2 regions of the Bradyrhizobium sp. S3.7.6 genome follow, and region 2 is predicted to be linked to the other one. Evidence: predicted binding sites of a transcription regulator. Region 2 holds the regulator's gene; the other holds the start of a gene.
The links. Region 2 encodes PhoB, which activates phosphate uptake and scavenging genes when phosphate is short. Its sites were predicted from a motif close to TGTCATNNANCTGTCAT; they were not measured.
Positions count from the first base shown of each region.

Region 1: ACVJ5M_RS25245 (DUF2278 family protein) is a predicted target of PhoB. The motif match lies at 1,573-1,589, and genes of this name have one in related genera.

Region 1 covers NZ_JBSSEQ010000001.1:5,191,239-5,194,646, forward strand. Annotated here, with positions in the region: gene queC (7-cyano-7-deazaguanine synthase QueC) at 1-464, opposite strand, end outside; gene mazG (nucleoside triphosphate pyrophosphohydrolase) at 602-1,456, shown strand; gene ACVJ5M_RS25245 (DUF2278 family protein) at 1,650-2,672, shown strand; gene hflX (GTPase HflX) at 2,751-3,408, opposite strand, start outside.
Region 2 covers NZ_JBSSEQ010000001.1:350,384-353,791, forward strand. Annotated here, with positions in the region: gene ACVJ5M_RS01750 (GcrA family cell cycle regulator) at 447-959, shown strand; gene phoB (phosphate regulon transcriptional regulator PhoB) at 1,195-1,902, opposite strand; gene phoU (phosphate signaling complex protein PhoU) at 1,918-2,634, opposite strand; gene pstB (phosphate ABC transporter ATP-binding protein PstB) at 2,646-3,408, opposite strand, start outside.

The DNA of each region.
Region 1 (3,408 bases), 4.8 Mb from region 2:
GCCTGCATGGCGCGGATGGTGTCGTCGCGGCAATCGGGGTAGCCGGAATAATCGGTCTCGCACATGCCGCCGACGATGTGGGTGATGCCGCGCCGGTAGGCGAGCGCCGCGGCAAACGTCAGGAACACCAGGTTGCGGCCGGGCACGAACGTATTCGGCAGGCCGTCGGCGCCCATCGCGATGGCGACGTCGCGCGTCAGCGCCGTCTCGGACACAGCCGCCAGCGTCGGAATCGACAGCGTGTGGCTCTCGCCGAGCCTTGCGGCCCAATCGGCACGCAGCCCCTTGATGCCGTCGAACAGCCGGTCGCGGCAGGCGAGTTCGATGGCATGGCGCTGGCCATACTCGAAACCCAGTGTCTCCACGCGTGCAAAGCGGCTGAGCGCCCAGGCGAGGCAGGTGGTGGAATCCTGGCCGCCGGAAAAGAGCACCAGGGCGGTTTGTGATGAAAATGCGTCACTCATGGCCCGCGCTTTAGCACTGCGGGCGCGGCTCGCCAATCTGCCGCCAATCGGTGGAAATCGGCCTGTTCCGCAGCGCCGCGCTGGGAACGGCGGGCCGCTTTTGGCATAAGGCTTTGGAGCCAGGAGACTGCCCCGCAATGACCCCTTCCCGCGACATTTCCCGTCTGATCGAGATCATGGCGGCGCTGCGCACGCCGGTGACCGGCTGCCCCTGGGACCTCGAGCAGAATTTCGCGACGATCGCGCCCTACACGATCGAGGAGGCCTATGAGGTGGTCGAGGCCATCAGCCGCGGCGATCTCGACGATCTGCGCGAGGAGCTCGGTGACCTCCTGCTCCAGGTCGTGTTTCACGCCCAGATGGCTTCAGAACAGAATGCCTTTACCTTCGGCGACGTCGTGGAGGCCATCACCCGCAAGATGATCCGGCGCCACCCTCATGTCTTCGCCGACAAGGACGGCAACCTCGCCTCCTCCCACGTCAAGGAGGTCTGGGACCGCATCAAGGCCGAGGAGAAAGCCGAACGTGCGGCTCGCCGGCCGCCGGAGGAAACGCCGACGCACAAGTCGTTACTCTCGGGCGTCAAGGCCGGTCAGCCCGCGCTGACGCGCGCGATGGAGCTCCAGCGCAAGGCCTCCACCGTCGGCTTCGACTGGAACGACCCGCGCGCGGTGCTGGCGAAAATCCGCGAAGAAGCCGACGAGATCGAGGCGGCGCTCGACCGCAACGACAGCGAGGGGCTGGCGGAGGAAACCGGCGATCTGATGTTCGCACTCGTCAATCTCGCCCGCCACGTCGACGCCGATCCGGAAGCCGCGCTACGCGCGACGAATGCAAAGTTCGAGCGGCGCTTCGCCTTCATCGAGCGCGCGCTTGAGGCGCAAGGGCGGACGCTCGAGCAGGCGTCGCTGGCGGAGATGGACGCGCTGTGGAACGCGGCGAAGAGTGAGGGGAAACCGGTATCAGAGACTCGCTCGCAGGCCCGCCGCTAGCGTTGTGGCCTGCTCCATCGGTGTACCCGCAAGGATCGAAGCGGTCGCGAAGGAGATATAGGTCAGCATCTTTTCCCGAATGCAGCGAGGCGGTCATGGCGGATCGCAGTCAAGCCATGAAACCGTCACGACAAGCAGTCTAGAGTTGAGCAACGGAGCCCGCGCAGCCGAAATCCCACCTCAGGTGAGTGCGATGCCATTAAAGCACTATTCGGTCCTCAAAGGACGCCCGATCGCGATGCGTTTCGGCACCGGCCAGTCGCCGCACTATCAAGTCCATGTCGTGGCCGACAACGCGGATTTCCGCATCGCCGTCAATGTGCAGTCAGCCGACGGAAGCGAAGTCGAGTTCCTGGTGCGATCGCACTTTGTCCATCCGATCACCGATCATCTCGCGGCGCTGCCGGAGGGCCTGCACCCGCAGCCGCCGAAGCCGGCCAGCATCGCGCTGGACTTCATTCGCGGCAATCTGATGCAGCCCCAGGAGATGATCCCGCTGCCGCTGTCCGTGCCCGGACCCGACAATGACCTCAACGAGAAGCTCGACCAGTTCGTCCAGCGCGCGCTCTCAAACGAAAGCGCGATGATCTACGCATTCGGTGAGACATGGGGGCCGGAGACCAAGGCGGACAATTATTTCGGCTTCCGGCCGGGCCGCGGCATTCACGATATCCATATGAATCAGGGAAATCCAATCGGACGATTCTCGGGCGACAACGGGCCATGGCAAGACGGCGGGCTGGTGTTCGAATTCCCGGATCAGAAGCTATGGACGGCGGTCTTCCTCAAATTCCAGACCCAGGCCTGGCACACCGACGACAAGACCGGTGACCCCATCGATCTCGGCGCTCCGACACAGCCGCCAGATCCGACCGCTCCTCCGACCGGGCAAATGCCTGACGGACTCGTGCGCATCATCGCAGCACTCGTCAATGCCTTGAAGACGCCTGAGCGGGAAGTCGTCACGCTGCTCAATACGGCCGATCGCGACATCGATCTCACCGGCTGGATGCTGGCCGACAAGCAGAAGAACAAGATGGTCCTGTCAGGGAAGATCGCGGCCGGGGGCACGCTCGCCGTCGTCGTGCAGAAGCCGATGGAATTGTCGAACCAGGGCGGCATCATTTCGCTGCTGGACGAGCGCGGGATCAAGATCCACGGCGTCGCCTATACCAAGGCGCAGGCGAAGAATCCGGGCCTGACCATTCCATTCTAGCGTTACGCGTCTCAACCCGGAAACGCGGATATGGTCGATATCGCACGCAGGCCGGTCGGGCGCACCGCGCCCTTCGGATCACGCCACGCGCGGCACGGCATCGAACCGGTTCACCACGATATCCCGCTTGGTCTCGTCGACCCGCACCGTCATGTCGAAGCGGCCGTCGTGCAGCTCTTTGGCCAGCACCTCGGAATTCCTGTGCAGCCAGCTGATGCCGGCGCCGTCGGCGGCGTCGATGGAGAGATCGAGCGTGGTGCGCTTTGCGGCGAGACGTTCCTCGATGGCCGCAAGCAGTGCATCGATCCCCTCGCCTGACACGGCCGAGACCAGCATCGCCGGATGATCTTCCGGCCGGCGCGCGGCGATGTTCAAAAGCTCTTCGCGCTTGTCAGGCTCGTAACGGTCGATCTTGTTCCAGACCTCGATGATGCGGCCACTGTCGTCGGGATTGATGCCGAGCTGGCGCAGCACGGCGTCGACGTCGCCCTGCTGGGCCTCGGCATCCTCGTGCGAGATGTCGCGCACATGCAGGATGACGTCGGCTTCCAGCACCTCTTCCAGCGTGGCGCGGAAGGCGGCGACGAGCTGGGTCGGCAGGTTGGAGATGAAGCCGACGGTGTCGGACAGCATCGCCTTGCCGCCATGCGGCAAAGTGAGCGCGCGCAGGGTCGGATCGAGTGTTGCGAACAGCATGTCGGCGGCCTGAACGTCGGCGCGGGTCAGGCGGTTGAAC
Region 2 (3,408 bases):
TGAATGTTGCGGACGGTGTGAGCGTGCATTGCGCAACGCACCATTGACCGGCCCGGAAAACGAAACGTGCCGCCTTTTAAGGGCGGCACGCCTGACTATCTTATGCCTGGTGAAACCGGTGTCAATGCCGCCCGGAAAGCCTCGCGAAACGCAGAATCCGTAGTCTTGCGGTGGCGATTTTGCGTATTTCCGCCACGGAACATGTGGAAGCGAGTCGGCGGACTCTTGCGCGTGAGTCACGCCATATTGTAGCGTTTGGCTTGTCAGATACGACATCTCGTGCAGCAGTTCTGATCCTCGAAGTCCTCATGTACCGGCGTAAGCGTTCGGGCGCATCTGGTGCGCCCGGCGAGCCTTAAGGGATTCTGGCGGCACGGGTTTTTCGAAGCTTAGGCATTCGCCGTGCGGCCGCCAGGATGGCAGGCGCCGGCGAAGGAAAGGGTGCAATGACCGTTTTGACCTGGTCGGATGATCGCGTCGAGCAGCTGAAAAAGCTCTGGGAGGCCGGACTTTCGGCCAGCCAGATCGCCGCTGAACTCGGCAATGTGACCCGCAATGCCGTAATCGGCAAAGTGCACCGGCTCGGCCTGTCGGGCCGCGCCAAGAGCCCTTCATCGGCAGCGCCGCGGCCGCGCAAGGCGCGCCCCGCCCAGCACATGATGCGGGTGACACGCCCGATCGCGCGCGGCAACACCGCGCTGGCGCAGGCCTTCGAAGTCGAGGTCGAGGCCGAACCGGTCACCTACGACAACGTCGTGCCGATGAGCCAGCGGCTGTCGCTGCTGGAGCTGAACGAGGCCACCTGCCACTGGCCGGTCGGCGATCCCTCGAGCCCGGATTTCTTCTTCTGCGGCGGCAAGGCGCTCTCCGGCCTGCCCTACTGCGCCCAGCACTCGCGCGTGGCGTATCAGCCCGCGGCCGATCGCCGGCGCGCGCCGGCGAAGCCGGGTCCGCGCTGAAGTCGTTCTGAGCTCAGAAAGGAGCCGTCACACGATGGCGGCTCAACAAATCCGATGTCGTCCCGGACAAGCGCGCCTCGAGCGCGCGCAGATCCGGGACCCTTAACCACCGCAAGATGTGGCTACGGGGACTCGGAGTTACCTTTTCACAAAATAACCGCTCGCTGTGGGTGTCCCGGACCCGCGCTTGCGCTTGTCCGGGACGACACCGAGAGTGTGGCCGCAGCTCACCGAGCTACGCCTGCTCCGCCTTCGCAAAGCGATCGTCCAGTGCGTAGCCCGCGCCGCGGACGGTGCGGATCGGGTCCTGCTCGCGGCCGAGATTGAGCAGCTTGCGCAGGCGGCCGATATGGACGTCGACGGTGCGCTCGTCGATGTAGATGTCACGGCCCCAGACGCTGTCGAGCAGCTGCTCGCGCGAGAACACGCGGCCGGGATGCTCCAGGAAGAACTCCAGCAGGCGATATTCGGTCGGACCGAGATCGATCGGCCGGCCCGAGCGCGCCACGCGGCGCTTGTCGCGGTCGAGCTCGATGTCGCCATAGGCGAGCACGGTGGCGAGCCGCTCGGGGCTGGCGCGCCTGAGCAGGCCCTTCACGCGTGCCAGCAGCTCCGGCACCGAGAACGGCTTGACGATGTAGTCGTCGGCGCCGGTCGCAAGGCCCCGCACCCGCTCGCTCTCCTCGCCGCGCGCGGTGAGCATGATGATCGGGAGCTGCTTGGTCTCGGGCCGGGTGCGCAGCCGCCGGCACAGCTCGATGCCGGAGAGGCCCGGCAGCATCCAGTCGAGCACGATCAAATCGGGGATGTGCTCCTTGAGGCGGGTGTCGGCGTCGTCGCCGCGCATCACCGTCTCGACGTCATAGCCGTCGCCTTCGAGGTTGTAGCGGAGAAGCTCGGTGAGAGCTTCCTCGTCCTCAACCACCATAATGCGTGCGCCCATGGTGTTCGTCGCTCCTTAAGTGTTCGGGACCGTCGTGGCGAAGGTCGTCATGTCGCCCTTCGGCCGCTTGTCGGTGATCGCCTGGCCCTCGATCATGTAGAACACGGTCTCGGCGATGTTGGTGGCGTGGTCACCGATGCGCTCGATGTTCTTGGCGCAGAACATCAGATGGATGCAGAACGAGATGTTGCGCGGATCCTCCATCATGTAGGTGAGGAGCTCGCGGAACAGCGAGGTGCAGATGGCGTCGACTTCCTCGTCGCCCTTCCACACCGCCATCGCCGCCGGCAGATCGTGCGCGGCATAGGCATCCAGCACCGACTTGACTTGTTGCTGCACGAGGTCGGTCATGTGCTCCAGACCGCGGAACAGCTTGAGCGGATGGAAATCCGTCTCCAGCGCCGCGACGCGCTTGCCCATGTTCTTGGCGAGGTCGCCGATCCGCTCGAGATCGGTCGCGACGCGCATGGCGCCGACGATCTCGCGCAGATCCACCGCCATCGGCTGGCGGCGCGCGATGGTGAGAACGGCGCGCTCCTCGATCTTCTTCTGGAGCGCGTCGAGCTCGGCGTCGATGGTCACGACGCGCTGGCCGAGCGCGACGTCGCGGCGGATAAGCGCGTCGACGGAATCGACGATCATGCGCTCGGCGATGCCGCCCATCTCGGCGACCAGGCGCGTGAGCTCCTGGAGGTCGGTGTCGAAGGCCTTTGCGGTATGTTCAGAACCCATGTTCCGTCTCCTCAGCCGAACCGGCCGGTGATGTAATCCTGCGTGCGCCGGTCGGTCGGCGACGTGAAGATCTTGCTGGTGTCGTCGAACTCGATCAGCTCGCCGAGATACATGAAGGCGGTCTTGTCGGAGACGCGCGCCGCCTGCTGCATGTTGTGGGTGACGATCGCGATCGTGTAGTTCTCGGACAGCTCCTGGATCAGCTCCTCGACCTTGGCGGTCGAGATCGGGTCGAGCGCCGAGCAGGGCTCGTCGAACAAGATCACCTCGGGCCGCACCGCGACCGTGCGGGCGATGCAGAGGCGCTGCTGCTGGCCGCCGGAGAGCGACAGGCCGGAGGCGTTGAGCTTGTCCTTGACCTCGTTCCACAGCGCGCCACCGCGCAGCGCCTTCTCGACGCGGTCGTCCATCTCGGACTTCGAGATCTTCTCGTAAAGGCGGATGCCGAAGGCGATGTTCTCGTAGATCGTCATCGGGAACGGCGTCGGCTTCTGGAACACCATGCCGACGCGGGCGCGCAGCAAATTGAGGTCCAGCTTGGGGTCGAGGACGTTGGTCTGGTCGAGCATGAGCTGACCGGTGACGCGCTGGCCCGGATAGAGGTCGTACATCCGATTGAAGATGCGCAGCAGGGTCGACTTGCCGCAGCCCGACGGGCCGATGAACGCCGTGACGCGGTTGGTGCCGAGCGCCAGATTGATGTTCTTCAGCGCGTGGTGCTCGCCGTAATAGAAATTGAGGTTGCGCACCGTCACCTTGGCCGGAGCTTCGGGC